3 regions of the Fructilactobacillus cliffordii genome follow, and region 1 is predicted to be linked to each of the others. Evidence: a T-box and tRNA genes for the amino acid it is inferred to sense, from the RefSeq annotation. Region 1 holds a T-box; the other regions hold tRNA genes.
What was found. A T-box is a leader RNA that pairs with one kind of tRNA and senses whether it is charged. The one in region 1 lies ahead of leuS (leucine--tRNA ligase), so its partner is inferred to be a tRNA-Leu.

Region 1 (5,047 bases):
GCCTAATTGCCTGGTTTCTGGTGGAACCGGCTGCGAAGCGTTCCACTCACATTGATTATGGCGGGGTCTTTTTAATTGCAGTGGTATTGTTGGCCGTCATGTACCTCTTTCAATTACTAGGAGAAAATCCGTTGCACTGGTTATCAATGGCAATCTGTGTTGTGGTAGCCATCGTGGGAATGGTGCTCTTTGTTTATCAAGAACGGCGGGCCGTTGACCCGATTATTCCGTTAAGCATGTTTAAACAGCGGACCTTTGTGACCCAAAATCTAATTGCGGCACTGATTAGCGGCTTCATCTTTGCCTACGAGGTTTATTTACCGGATTGGACCCAGGGGATTTTAGGCTTGCCCGCCACCATGGCTGGCTTTGCGATTACACCGAGTTCCATCATGTGGATTATTGGTTCCTTTTGGACTGGAAAGTTACTGGCGAAGTTCCGACCCCAAGTAATTACCTACCTGAGTTTAATCTTCATTGGGTGTGGGAGCTTGGCTTCCGTTTTGGCCCCAATTAGTACCCCATTTTGGGCCTTTTTCATCATTTCGGGGGTTATGGGAGTTGGTTTTGGATTATGCATCACGAACGCCTCGGTAACGGTGCAAAACGAAGTGGCGAAAGATCAAATTGGGGTGGCATCTTCATTTAATACCCTAAGTCGGACGTTAGGGCAGACCTTAATGATTTCCGTATTTGGAATTGTGATGAACACCACGATGTTGCATGGGGTGCACAGTCATCCCCGGACCAATATGAAACTAATGAATGAACTAATTAATCCCCAGACGGCTAAATTACTGCCAGATCATTTAATTCCTCAGTTACGCGAAATTTTGTATGCAGCGTTACATAACGTCTTTTTAGTAGCAGGTTTGCTGGTCATTGCAACCCTCGTGGTAAACTGGTTTGACCGAAAAGTCCGTGCTTAGCGTTTTTGAATTGCCAACAGAAACGGTGGTTGGTGAACTTGATTCAAGAATTGATATTGTAAAACGTTGAATTTGCGTTGGGGAAGGTGGGTAACCCAGTCAAGGACTTGGCTCTTTTCCGCTTCTCCGCCCGGATGACCGTAATAACAAATTACAATCACTAGCCCGAGAGTTTCCAAGAGATCCAGACATTTTTCTAACGCTGTAATGGTGGTCTCCGGATGGGTAATAACGTGGTGGTCACCATTCGGAAGATAACCAAGGTTAAAGATGGCGCTTTTAATCGGAACTCTGACGACCTGGTCCAGTTGTTCGTGACCCAGTTGCACGATCGTTGCGTTCTGGTAGCCGGCAGCAGCTAGTTTTGCTTTTGTGGCCGTTACAGCCGTTTTTTGAATGTCAAAGCTGTAAACGTGGCCGTTCGGACCCACTAATTGGGCCAATTTGAGGGTATCGTTTCCCATTCCTGCCGTGGCATCAATAACGTTATCACCCGGTTTTACCACCTGGTCTAAGAGGGTGTGGCTGAAGTGTAGTGCAGATTGTAATTTCATGGTAAACCTCGCTTTCTCCCTCATTATAGCAATAAAATCCTTGTTTTTTCGCCAGGACTTTGCTATTGTTTAAAGTAATTAAATGAATGACCGATGAAGCAAAGTAGTAGAACTAGACGATTTAGCAGCGACTAAGCGGTAGGTGTGAGCTTAGATTTCGGTAGTTCGAACTTGTTGTGGAGGTTTTGTTAATCAACGATTAACCGTTTTCCGCGTTATGGATACGAGCGTTCTTCAATAATTGAAGAGAAGTTAGGTGGTACCGCGGAATTTCGTCCTATAGAATTAGTTTTCTATAGGCTTTTTTTATGGCAAAAATTACAAAGGAGTGTTGGACATGGCCGTTTATGATCACAAAGAGATTGAAACCAAATGGCAAAACTATTGGGATGAACACCAGACGTTTAAAACGGGCGAGGATCCGAATAAAGAGAAGTACTACGTTTTAGATATGTTCCCGTATCCATCTGGACAGGGACTGCACGTGGGCCATCCCGAAGGGTACACGGCTACTGACATCATGGCGCGGTTTAATCGGATGCAGAACAAGAACGTTTTGCATCCGATGGGATGGGATGCCTTTGGGCTACCGGCCGAACAGTACGCCATGAAGACGGGGAATAATCCAGCCGATTTTACGAACCAAAATATCCAAAATTTTAAACGCCAAATTAAATCACTCGGATTTTCGTACGATTGGAGTCGGGAAGTCAACACGACCGATCCGAAGTACTACAAGTGGACCCAGTGGATTTTTGAACAACTCTACAAAAAGGGTCTCGCCTATGAAGATGAAATTGAGGTCAATTGGGCCCCTGATTTGATGGGCGGTACGGTAGTTGCCAACGAAGAGGTTGTTAATGGCAAGACCGAACGGGGCGGTTACCCCGTGTACCGGAAGCCAATGAAGCAATGGGTTTTGCGAATTACGGCCTATGCCGAACGGTTGTTAGATGACTTGGATGATTTGGACTGGCCGGAAAGCATTAAACAGATGCAACGGAACTGGATTGGAAAATCAGTCGGTGCCAGCATCAAGTTTGACGTTGACCAACATCCAGACGACCAAATCGAAGTCTTCTCCACGCGGGCGGACACGCTCTTTGGGGCAACGTACCTAGTCTTGTCTCCAGAAAACCCATTGGTGGAAGACATTACGACCGCTGAACAAGCCGATACGGTCGCTGAATACCAAAAATACGTTGCTTCTAAATCTGATTTGGAACGGACCGACCTCAACAAGGATAAGTCCGGGGTATTTACTGGGGCTTACGCTAAAAACCCCGTGAACGGGAAATTACTGCCCGTCTGGATTGGTGATTACGTGCTGCCATCATACGGAACGGGAGCCATCATGGCAGTTCCTGCACACGATCAACGAGACTATGAGTTTGCCAAGAAATTTGATTTACCCATCATTCCCGTGATTGCGGGAGGTGACATTGAGAAGGAAGCCTACACCGGCGATGGGACTCACATTAATTCGGGCTTCCTGGATGGCATGGATAAGGATGAAGCGCTTCACACCATCATTACCTGGCTTGAGGATCATGATGCCGGAGCTAAGAAAGTTAACTACAAGCTCCGGGACTGGATTTTCTCCCGGCAACGGTACTGGGGTGAACCCATTCCGGTGATTCATTGGGACGATGGCACGACTTCACTGGTGCCAGAAGACGAACTCCCGTTACGGTTGCCAAAGACCGATAACATTAAGCCGTCTGGAACCGGAGAAAGTCCATTGGCTAACCTTAGTGATTGGGTTAATGTAACTGATAAAAACGGTCGGCACGGCCGGCGGGAAACGAACACGATGCCGCAATGGGCTGGAAGTTCGTGGTACTACCTCCGTTACGTGGATCCAAACAACGATCAGATGATTGCTGATCCCGAAAAGTTGAAGTACTGGTTGCCGGTTGATCTGTACGTGGGTGGGGCCGAACACGCCGTCTTGCACTTGCTGTACGCTCGGTTTTGGCACAAGTTCTTGTATGACTTGGGCGTTGTTCCGACCAAAGAACCGTTCCAACGGTTGGTGAACCAAGGAATGATTCTCGGCACCAATCACGAAAAGATGTCGAAATCGAAGGGGAACGTGGTGAACCCGGATGACATCGTGAATGAATACGGGGCAGATACCCTCCGTCTCTACGAAATGTTCATGGGTCCGTTGATGGAATCGAAACCATGGAGTACGGAAGGAATTACCGGAGCTAATCGATGGATTAAACGGGTTTGGCGGATGTATGAAGGTGACGCAGAACAAGCAAGCGGCATGGTGGTTGCTGAAAACGATGGAGCATTAGCCAAGAGTTATAATCAAACCGTGAAAAAGGTTACCGACGACATCGAAAAAATGCGTTTTAACACGGCTATTTCTCAGATGATGGTCTTTGTGAACGACGTTTATAAACACCAACAATTACCAAAGGAATACGCCGAAGGGTTAATTAAGTTGCTGTCCCCAATTACACCGCATATTGCAGAAGAAATTTGGCACCGGTTGGGTCACGATGAGACGATTGCTTACGCTGCTTGGCCGACGTACGATGAAAGCCAACTGCAGGCGGATGAAGTCCAGATCGCTGTTCAGATTAACGGTAAGGTCCGGGCACGGCTTTCCGTTCCGGTCGATGTTGATAAAGATACGATTGAAAAAATGGCATTGGAACTACCGGATGTGCAAGCCAACTTGACCGATAAAACGGTTCGGAAGGTGATTGTGGTTCCAAAAAAGATTGTCAATATTGTCGCCAATTAATCTATTTTATGCTAAATTGGTGCTTTGAGATTTGGTTGGAAAGTGGGTTATTTTAGTGGATAACGATGTTGAAAACAATCAATTAGAAGAACAACAACAATTTGCAGAATCAGAACAAGCTAAGGGCCAAATGTTAAAGGGATCCGCCTGGATGACGATTGGAAGTATTCTTTCGCGAATCCTGGGAGCCCTGTACATCATCCCGTGGCGCCTGATTTTTGGAGCAGCATTATTCCCGATTGCTAACTCGCTTTATACTCAAGGTTACAACATTTATAGTTTTGTGTTGATTGTGGCGATTGCTGGGATTCCTTCCGCGATTGCCAAGCAAGTGGCACACTATAACGCGTTGAACGAGTATGGTGTGGGAGTTGAATTGTATAAAAAAGGGGTCATTCTTTCCATTTTAATGGGAGTGATTAGCGCCCTGATTCTTTGGTTTGCAGCGCCGTTCTTAACGAATGGGGATCCCAACGTAATTCCGGTGATTCACTCGTTATCGTGGGCGGTTTTAATCATTCCTACGATGAGTTTAACCCGGGGGTATTTCCAGGGTTATGGTGACATGGCACCGTCAGCCATTTCCCAGTTTATTGAACAATTGGCCCGGGTCATTTACATGTTAGTCTCTGCCTTCATTATTTTGCGAGTCTTACATGGTAACTGGGTCACGGCGGTGTCTCAGTCAACATTTGCGGCGTTTATCGGTGCCATCTTTGGGTTCTTAATCTTAGGCTGGTATTACTGGCGTGGTCGGGATTATTATCGATCGTTGGTGGCCAATAGTAACCACCAATTGCGGG
Region 2 (5,047 bases), 530 kb from region 1:
CGGTGAAACGGTCTGGTTCGGTAGCGACGTGGGTCAAGACAGCGACCGGAAGAACGGTTTGATGGACACCAACCTCTACCACGTTGACCAACTGATGGACACCGACATGAGTATGAGCAAAGCTGAACGCCTTGACTACGGCGAAAGTGTCATGGACCACGCCATGGTGATTACCGGAGTTGACATCGTGGACGGCAAGCCAACCAAGTGGAAAGTCGAAAACAGCTGGGGTGACAAGGTCGGAACCAAGGGTTACTTCGTCATGAGTGACGCCTGGTTCAGCGAATTTGTTTACCAGGTTGTCATCAACAAGAAGTACCTGACTAACCAAGAACAAGAAGAACAAGCCCAGACACCAACGGTTCTTGCTCCATGGGATCCAATGGGCACGTTAGCTTAATTAACTAAATTAAAATGCGTAATCACGAAATGTGGTTACGCATTTTTTAGTTGATGAAAAGAAAATCACACTGGATCAACTAAAATTATTTTCCAACCCGCCTATCTAATTTAATTCTTATTGCTACTGCAAAATCTGCTTATCCGCAATTTGCAACTGGTCATCCAACGTATAGACAATTGGCTGGGCATTCGGAACCTCAACCCCGTCAATGGCTACATCTGAGAGGTGTTCGAGGTACTTAATCAGTGCCCGCAACGAGCTGCCGTGGGCCACGATTAACTGATTTTCATGTTGTAAGAGCCGCGGAGCTAGTTGATCCTGCCAGTATGGCAATAGGCGGTCGTAGGCCATCTTCAGGCTCTCTGCCCGTGGTTCCTGGATACCAATTCGCGCGTAGCGCCGTTTCGTGGCTACATCGTCTAGCAGCGGAGGAACCGCCGTAAAACTGCGGCGCCACTGCATGAATCGTACTTCACCAACTTCTTCCCGGACCACCGGTTTCTTGCGCCCCCTTAGTGCGCCGTAGTGCCGTTCGTTCAGCCGCCAGGTCTTATACTGTGAAATCCAAAGCTGGTTGATGCTGTCTAACACGATGTTTTCTGATTGAATCGCACGTTTCAAGTAGGAGGTGTGCGCCGCAGTAAAGGACAGATCTAGTCGCTGCAGACGTTTACCAGCTTCTCGAGCTTCCAGTTTCCCCTGCTCTGTCAGCGGAACGTCATTCCACCCCGTAAAAATATGCTGTTGGTTTGCGGTACTTTCTCCGTGCCGAATCAAAACTAATTTAGCCATCTAAACGCCCACCTCCTAGTAAATTCATTATCTGTTATTCTAACACACACCCCAAAACCACTACTGACGATTTAATTGTAAAAAATTCCTTAAAATCACCGTTTTAGCGTCGGCTTTTTTTCGGAATAGTTTATAATGAAAAATAGACTGATATAAAAACGAGGGTTATCATGACAGAGAAACGGAATAATCAGCCGGACAAACGTACCGGCCGCAACCATTTTATGAATGAATCACAATCGACACCTAAGCGTTCGACACCACCAAATCGACCGAATCCCGATGAGATTGAGTGGCATCCCAAGGCTTGGACCTGGATGGCCGGGTTACTAATCGTAGCTATCGCCATCCTTAGCTTCGCCTTCTTTCAGTATCAACGGGTGGCTTCCACGTTAAACTCGACCTACTCTGGAGCTAAGAATTCCCGGGATGTAGCCAAAGTAATTAAGCAACGCAAGCCATTTACCGTTCTATTGATGGGAACTGATACCGGAGAACTCGGGCGGACGGATAAGGGACGCACGGACTCCATGATTTTGGCAACCGTGAATCCGAACACCAAGAAAACCACTTTTACTAGTATTCCGCGGGATACCAAGGTCGTGGTTCCCGGCGATTCTCAACCATACGAAAAGATTAACGCGGCTTATACAATTGGCGGGGCTGATACGGCAACTGAGGTTGTCCACAAGCTCTTTAACGTTCCCGTCGACTTCTATGCCGTCGTTAACATGAAAGGGATTAAGCAGATGGTTAACGCCGTCGGGGGTGTGGACATTACGCCGAACCTAACTTTTGACTACGAAGGAATTAGCGTGAAAAAAGGGAAGACCGAGCACATGAACGGGCAAACTGCTCTACAATATTCCCGGATGCGCTACCAAGATCCGCTCGGTGATTACGGCCGGCAGATTCGGCAACGTCAAGTCCTCAACGCCATCCTCCAAAAAGGATTAACAATTGGAAATGTGGGTCGATACGGTGAAATTTTGAATAGTTTGAAAGGCAACCTGCAAACGGACCTTTCCTTTGACGACATGGTCACCATCGCTGGCAGTTACAAGGATGCTACCAAGAACTTACAACAAACCGCCTTGCAATGTGACAACGCTATGGTTGATGGTTTGAGTTATCAAGTTGCTTCCGATAAAGAACTGTTGAAGGTTTCCAATCAAATCAGACAGTCGCTTGATTTACCAACCGAAAGCCAGTTAACGCCAACCCAACGCAAGGTTAACTCCAATGAAGAAGATGGCGAAGACGGTTCCTTCTTCAACAGTGATGACTCCGTTAACAATAACAACGAATTACCGAAAAATTAATTAGAAACCGATTCCACCCATAGAGGTGGAAATCGGTTTTTTGTTTGTCACCGATTTCCTAATGAAAAAAGGATTGCTGAACTAATGTCAGCAATCCTTTTTAATAGTGCGGCCAAGAAGATTCGAACTTCCACCGGGAAAAATCCCGACAAGATCCTTAATCTTGCGCGTCTGCCAATTCCGCCATGGCCGCAAATTAACAATAGTTATCATAGCAAGAATTCGGCAGAGATGCAAGTCTTTTTACTTGGTGACTGGTGAATTAACTACTTTTAAGCGATGACGGCACTTACTGCAGACATAGCGCTGCACATTGAGACGGCGCTGGCGAGGGTATTGTTGTCCACAGTGCTCACACTGATAGAGATAGCGATCTTGCTGGTCCATCCGCGGGGCGTAGCGACTCCCGCCTACCGCTTTTAGTAACTGCTTAAAGGCCGACGTATTGTGTTTGCCCGATTGGCCCATCTGATGCAGGTGGTAGTGGACCAACTCGTGCTTAATCACCCCGGCTAACACAGACTGATCCTGCGCCATCTTGGTATTAATGTCGATGTTATGCGACTTTAAGTGATAGCGTCCTCCGGTGGTCTGTAGCCGCCGATTAAAATAGGCCCGGTGACAAAACGGACGCTGAAAAGATTCTGCCGAAATCGTTTCCACTAACTGCTGTAACTGTTGGTCGGTCATGATCATTTCTCCTTGTGTGGATCAATCATCGATAACTGAATTCGCTGGCGTTGTTCATCGACCCCAATCACCCAGACGGTGACCACATCGCCGATTGCGACAACCGTAGCTGGATCCTTGACAAAGGCTTTTTTCATCCGGGAAATGTGGACCAATCCGTCCTGTTTAACCCCGATATCCACAAAGGCTCCAAAGTCGGTCACGTTGCGCACCGTTCCCTGCAGCTGCATCCCCTCGCGGAGATCCGACATGGTTAACACGTCATCTTTTAACAAGGGCGCCGGCATCTGGTCCCGAAGGTCACGGCCGGGATGAGTTAGTCCCTGTAAGAGATCTGTGACTAACAAGCTGGGTAAATTGAGCTGTGCGACTAACTGTGCGACATTAGCGTGCTGCAGCTTCGTTTGACTATCCTTATCAGTCAAATACTCCCGGTTAATTTGCAGTTCGTCCAGGATCTGCTGGGCCGCCGAATAACTTTCCGGGTGAATGTCAGTATTATCGAATGGGTTGCTTCCCCCTATAATACGTAAAAACCCAACGGATTGTTCAAAGGCTTTCGGTCCAAGGCGTCGAACCTGCTTGAGCTGATTCCGATTGGTAAAACCGCCGTTGGCTTCCCGGTAATCCACCACGTTGCCAGCAACAACGGGCGTCAGTCCTGAAATATGGGCCAGTAGTTGCGGACTGGCGGTGTTCAGATTAACTCCAACCTGATTCACTGCCGTTTCCACTACTCGATCCAGTTGCAAATCGAGTTCCTTTTCGGATACATCGTGCTGGTATTGCCCGACTCCAACTGCCTTCGGGTCAATCTTGATTAGTTCCGCCAGAGGATCCTGGAGCCGGCGGGCAATGCTAATGGCGGACCGTTCCTCGACCTGGAGTTGCGGAAATTCTGCCCGGGCTAACGAACTGGCCGAGTACACGGACGCTCCTGATTCGTTCACAATCACGTAATGAACGGGCCGATTTAAGGACTGCAACGCCTGCGCCACAAACCGTTCCGATTCTCGCGAAGCCGTTCCATTCCCAATTGCCACCACGTCCACGTGATACTGCGTAATTAACTGTTGCAACTCTTTCATGGCCTGCTTGATCTGCTTTTCGCTAGCCGGCGGGGTCGCATGAATGATTTTTTTCGCGAGAAACTTCCCCCGTTCGTCGACTACTGCCAACTTACAACCGGTGAGGTAGGCTGGATCAAAACCCAGCACCACTTTCCCTTTCAACGGCGGTTGCATCAATAGATGATAAAGGTTGGTCCCAAAGACGCTAATTGCATGGGTGGCCGCGGCCTCCGTGAGCTGATTGCGGAGTTCCCGATCAATCGCGGGGCGAAGGAACCGTCGAAAGGCTTCCATCAGAGCTTGCTGCACCACCGTGACGCTCGGACCAGTGTGCTTACCAATCACGTGAAACTGCAGATAGTTAAGGATCACATCCTCATCCACGTCGATTTTAACCTGCAGGACCTGTTCCTGTTCACCACGGTTAATTGCGAGCACCCGGTAGGCCGGAATCTGAGTCAAGCGCTCCGTAAAATCGTAGTAGTTCGCGTAGACCTGGCGTTCGTCCTGTTCTTTTCCATGCGACTTCACTGCCGTAACTAACTGTCCGTGTTCCCAGGTATAATTCCGAATCCAATCCCGGAACCGAGCCGTTTCGGCGACAGCTTGGCTGATAATTTCCTGCGCCCCACTGATAGCTGACGCCCCGTCCGGAAGCTCCTGATCAGGATTAACAAACGGTTGCGCGAGTTGTTCCACCGGTTGGGCTGAAAACTGCAGTAATTGATTAGCCAGCGGCTGCAAGCCCCGTTGCTTGGCTAGTTCGGCTT
Region 3 (5,047 bases), 260 kb from region 1:
TTGAACGGGTAGTGACGTTTCGGTCCCATTGCGGGCATATAGGTAAATGTTTTCTGGATCAGTAGTGGTTTTAGCCGCAAAATAAACGTCTTGTAGCTGGTCAGTGGCAGCGTTAATCACCACTTGTTTGGAATTTACCAGTAACTGTTCCTTGCAGTGCAAGTAGTTCGCAAAGGTAGGATGTTCATTTTCCCCCACGTGATCCGGTGAAATATTTAAAAAGCTACCTACATCAAAGTGCAAATTAAATACCCGATTTTTCAAGTAAGCCTGCGAGGACACTTCCATTACCAAAAATTTCATTCCCTGGTCAACGGCCGTCCGCATGTTTTTAAACAAATCTAACGATTCTGGGGTAGTTAACGCCGACTTAAACGTATCATTCGGCTCCGATCCTAGAATGGTGTTAACGGTTGAAAATAAAGCCGTCCGATTTTCAGTAGCTGCATTAATAGCTTCGCGTAAGAAATAAGCCGTGGTTGTTTTCCCTTTGGTTCCAGTAATTGCGAATATCATTAATTCATTTTGAGGAAAATCAAAGAAAGCGGCCGATAACAAAGCCATCGCTTTTTGTACGTTGCTAACTACAAATTCAACTAAATTTTTCTCCGTTGGTTGATGTTCTTCTGCTACAAAACCTGTGGCGCCCTGTTGTTGAGCTTCAGTTAGATAAGCCGGCTGAAAATTACCCTTACAAAAAAAGAGTGTCCCCTTTGTAACCGCACGAGAATCATAGCTAACGTCCTGAAATATAATTTGCTGATCAGTAGCATTCGTTGATTTTAATAAATGATGTTCTTGTAATAACTTTATAATTTCTGCAACGCTCAACATCTCTTCGTTACCTCATTTTAGTTGGATTTGTAGTTTCATTAAAAATAATTTAAAATTCATCATCGGTATTTTGCTACCAAACCTTTTTAATTCTAGCAAAAAAAGCACCAAGATACAAAAAAGGAAAGTAGCCAAATCGACTACTTTCCCAGGGTTTTAATTTTATTGGGGTCACTTCTAGTTAAACTGCTTCAGATCTAAATTATCTAATTTTTTCGAGATACTATAAAGACCTTCCATTGATTCTTGAACGTCATCCTTGTCTAATCCAAGGACTTCAAATGCTTGGGCCACGTGATCACGAATTCTATCTTTCATTTCTTCTGCATAAGGCGTCAACGAAACATTTACCACCCGTTCGTCTTCAGTGGAGCGTGTCTTGGTAATCCACCCCTTTTTCCCAAGCCGTTTCAGTAAGGGGGTCAAAGTTCCGCTATCAAGGTCAATGCTTTGACCTAATTGATGAACCGTAATCGGAGAATATTCCCAGAGCACAATCATCACTAAGTACTGTGGATATGTAAGATCAAAGCTCTTCAAAACTTCCTGATAAAAATGATTGAATTTTTTATTGGTACTATAAATCGCAAAACACAACTGGCTCTTTATATCTTCCAAATCTTCATTCGATAGATAAACGTTTTTGGTCGCTTTTTTCGCACTGTTTGCTGACATTGTAATCCCTTTTCTTTCTAAATTTGTCATTACTCCTTAAGTTAACCCAGATTAAAACCCAATTTGTGAAGTCGAACTTCATCACTCCCATTGCTGTTAACAACTTGTGATAATTTCCTTTTATGTTACTACACATTCCGAAAAAAAAGAAGTCAATTTACTGTTTATTTTCAATTTTTTCTGTGGTACAATCAATTTATGCCCTGGTGGCGGAACTGGCAGACGCGCAGCGTTCAGGTCGCTGTTTGATTTAATCAAGTGTGAGTTCGAATCTCACCCAGGGCACTATATATGGAATCGATGGATTTTACATCGATTCCTTTTTAGTTAGAATAAATAATAGCATTATTAAGCAAAGGAGTATGCCATGAAATCAATCAAATACAAGAATACCCCCCTCCTCGTTGAATCTTTAATAGTCGGTGGGCTGGGAATTTGTTTACAAGTAGTAGCATTAGCCAGTTTAACACACTGGTCTTTAACTACTAAGTCTAAATCAGAAAGGAAGAATTAACCAATGGAAACCATCTTAGTTTTCATCGGCGGAATTGTCGGTGGTGGCTTTCGGATTGGCTTAACTGACGCACTCCCGGATCTTGCTTTCCCTTACGTTACTTTATTGATTAACCTAAGTGGGGCTTTTCTGCTGCCGCTATGGAATAATTACTGGGGATTTAAATTCCATTTTCGTCCTGCGGTTCGTAAAGCTGTTGGTGTCGGTGGCATTGGATCCTTTACCACTTTTTCTGGAATCACACTTGATGCCGGTCATCTCCTGCTTAGTCAACATTATGCTAGCTTAGCAATCTATCTTTTGATTACCATCATCGGTGGCGTAATCTGTGCCATTTTAGGGGATCAATATTCTAACTCCTTACGAGAAAGCGAGGCCATCTAACATGTTTTTAACGCTGGTCTTAGGTAGCGGCATTGGTGCCGTCGGTCGTTCGACCATCACTAATATTATGAAGACCAAACGACGGGGACTATGGGCCACTTTATTGGTCAATTTGCTCGGCTGTTTGATTGCAGGTTTACTCCTTGGTGTCAATTCTTCCAGTCTTATTGCTTCCTTATTAATTGGATTTATTGGTGGATTTACCACCTACTCCACCTTTAACGGCGAACTAGCTTCCTTCTTCTTTCAGCAGCAGTATCTTCGTTTGTGTACCTACCTACTGGTTAGTTACGGCGGTGGTTTACTAGCCTGCTATCTCGGTTATCAATTCATCCAAATCATTTAGTCTTACTTAATTAAGTGAGACTTTTTGTTTACCTTCAAATAACTGTAAATTAAAAATAATCAATTAATGAAGCAGCATTTAGGCTTATAATTAATTTGAATAAGAGTGAATAACTAACGTTAGAATTGCAAGCTAGCATTCTTTGCCATAATTCATTCTTAAAAATTAATGTTTAAATAAAAAGGAGCAGTTTATGAACAAATCACGTTTAGAGGCCTTTACCGATGCCATCATTGCCATCATCGTTACCATTATGATTTTAGAGTTAAAAGCGCCAGAAAATCCCCATTTTGTGGCGCTGTTTGAAGAGGCGCCGTACTTCTTTGCTTACATTGTAAGCGCCCTCTTCATTGCCGTAGCTTGGTATAACCAGCACTACATGTTTATGTTGGCCACCCATATTTCGAAAAAAATTTATTGGCTCAATAACCTCTGGTTGTTTTCCATGTCATTGATTCCCGTTTCAACAGCCTGGGTTGGTCGTTACATTAATGATCCGGATCCGGAAATTTTTTATCTATTAGTCTTTGCGTTTTGGAGCTATGCCTATCTTTTCCTAAGTAAGTCAATTGCCGACGAATTGGAAAAGACGGGTGGCTCAGCTGCTAAAGTTAGAAGCATGTTTATTTATCGTTTCATCGGAAGCGTGTGGTTCCCAGTAATCTTAGTTGTTCTAATCGTCGTGGTTTTTTTCTTCCCTCCTGCTGGCTTGTTCATCGGCTTCATCGAGGTAATATTGAACGGAATTCGGACTAATGATGACAGTGATAAGTTAGATCAAGCAAGTAATTAATCTTTCAATCAAAAACTTTTAAATTTAATTAGGTGATATTTATGAATAAGCCAAAATACCATGGAGATACTCCCCTTTTAATTGGATCAATCGTTTTAGGAGTGGTTGCATTACTGGGGATTACTAGATGGTCCTATACGTATGGCAATCCCAAATTCAACAGAAAATAAACTAATCCATTTAGATGAGTACTTCCAATCGTAAATTTATAAAACGTCTATTTGTGATTGTTTGTTTCAATAATTAAGCAACCATTTCTCCACTTAGAATGGGAAATTAGTCGCTCAATTTTTATCTCTTCTTTACAAAGATCATTAGACCATGATTAACAAAAAAATCGGCAACTTCATTAAAATTAAAGAAGTTGCCGATTTAACTTAATGCCGAGAGCGGGGGTCGAACCCGCACGATCGCAATGATCACTGGATTTTGAGTCCAGCGCGTCTGCCAATTCCGCCATCTCGGCAAAAGATTGATTGAGCCAAAGGCGGTAGTCGGATTTGAACCGACGATGAAGGTTTTGCAGACCTCTGCCTTACCACTTGGCTATACCGCCAGAAAAACATTTAAGTTTAAATGCCCTCTTCTTGCAGATGCAAGACAATCAAAAGGGCGGTAGGTGGGAATCGAACCCACGCGTGTCGGTACCACAAACCGATGTGTTAACCACTTCACCACTACCGCCATAACATCATAAACAGGGATAGCAGGAATCGAACCCGCATCAGCGGTTTTGGAGACCGACATACTACCGTTGTACTATATCCCTATATGGTGGAGGGGAGTGGATTCGAACCACCGAACCCGAAGGAGCGGATTTACAGTCCGCCGCGTTTAGCCAGACTTCGCTACCCCTCCATAAATGGCGCGGGACAGAATCGAACTGCCGACACACGGAGCTTCAATCCGTTGCTCTACCAACTGAGCTACCGAGCCAAACCATTTATGACATGTTAATAACGCTATTCAATTAATGTTGCATTGCTGCAACAACGGTTCGTACGAGACTCGAACTCGTGATCTCCTGCGTGACAGGCAGGCGTCTTAAACCGGACTGGACCAACGAACCAGAAGTGGAAGATACAGGGCTCGAACCTGTGACCCTCTGCTTGTAAGGCAGACGCTCTCCCAACTGAGCTAATCTTCCAAAATGAGTGACCCGCACGGGATTCGAACCCATGTTACTGCCGTGAAAGGGCAGTGTCTTAACCACTTGACCAGCGGGTCATTAATGAATACGGAGAGTGAGGGATTCGAACCCTCGAAACAGGCTTTTACCCGTTTACATCATTTCCAATGATGCTCCTTCGGCCTCTCGGACAACTCTCCATAATACTCCGACAGGCGGGCTCGAACCGTCGACAACCTGATTAACAGTCAGGTGCTCTACCAACTGAGCTATGTCGGAATAATTATCTTAGGATTACAAGACAACTATAATATAATATCATAAATTTGTCTTAGTTGTCAATCAATTCTTTGTTCAAAGCAATCAAAAAAC

Region 2: it encodes a tRNA-Leu, which carries the amino acid that the T-box ahead of leuS (leucine--tRNA ligase) is inferred to sense. The anticodon was not compared.
Region 3: it encodes a tRNA-Leu, which carries the amino acid that the T-box ahead of leuS (leucine--tRNA ligase) is inferred to sense. The anticodon was not compared.

What each region holds. Positions count from the first base shown of each region.
Region 1 is NZ_CP097117.1:25,042-30,088, forward strand. Features, by position in the region: gene M3M38_RS00150 (MDR family MFS transporter) at 1-929, shown strand, start outside; gene mnmM (tRNA 5-(aminomethyl)-2-thiouridylate-methyltransferase MnmM) at 926-1,483, opposite strand; T-box leader at 1,568-1,766, shown strand; gene leuS (leucine--tRNA ligase) at 1,821-4,244, shown strand; gene M3M38_RS00165 (putative polysaccharide biosynthesis protein) at 4,300-5,047, shown strand, end outside.
Region 2 is NZ_CP097117.1:555,574-560,620, forward strand. Features, by position in the region: gene M3M38_RS02835 (C1 family peptidase) at 1-400, shown strand, start outside; gene M3M38_RS02840 (2,3-bisphosphoglycerate-dependent phosphoglycerate mutase) at 524-1,195, opposite strand; gene M3M38_RS02845 (LCP family glycopolymer transferase) at 1,366-2,517, shown strand; tRNA gene M3M38_RS02850 (tRNA-Leu) at 2,625-2,710, opposite strand; gene M3M38_RS02855 (SprT family protein) at 2,761-3,207, opposite strand; gene M3M38_RS02860 (Tex family protein) at 3,210-5,047, opposite strand, start outside.
Region 3 is NZ_CP097117.1:288,925-293,971, forward strand. Features, by position in the region: gene M3M38_RS01450 (UDP-N-acetylmuramoyl-L-alanyl-D-glutamate--2,6-diaminopimelate ligase) at 1-834, opposite strand, end outside; gene M3M38_RS01455 (MarR family winged helix-turn-helix transcriptional regulator) at 1,012-1,539, opposite strand; tRNA gene M3M38_RS01460 (tRNA-Leu) at 1,710-1,794, shown strand; gene M3M38_RS01465 (fluoride efflux transporter FluC) at 2,027-2,407, shown strand; gene M3M38_RS01470 (fluoride efflux transporter FluC) at 2,409-2,753, shown strand; gene M3M38_RS01475 (TMEM175 family protein) at 2,947-3,546, shown strand; tRNA gene M3M38_RS01480 (tRNA-Leu) at 3,928-4,012, opposite strand; tRNA gene M3M38_RS01485 (tRNA-Cys) at 4,032-4,102, opposite strand; tRNA gene M3M38_RS01490 (tRNA-His) at 4,158-4,230, opposite strand; tRNA gene M3M38_RS01495 (tRNA-Trp) at 4,245-4,315, opposite strand; tRNA gene M3M38_RS01500 (tRNA-Tyr) at 4,319-4,404, opposite strand; tRNA gene M3M38_RS01505 (tRNA-Phe) at 4,410-4,482, opposite strand; tRNA gene M3M38_RS01510 (tRNA-Asp) at 4,540-4,615, opposite strand; tRNA gene M3M38_RS01515 (tRNA-Val) at 4,621-4,693, opposite strand; tRNA gene M3M38_RS01520 (tRNA-Glu) at 4,702-4,773, opposite strand; tRNA gene M3M38_RS01525 (tRNA-Ser) at 4,785-4,875, opposite strand; tRNA gene M3M38_RS01530 (tRNA-Asn) at 4,882-4,954, opposite strand.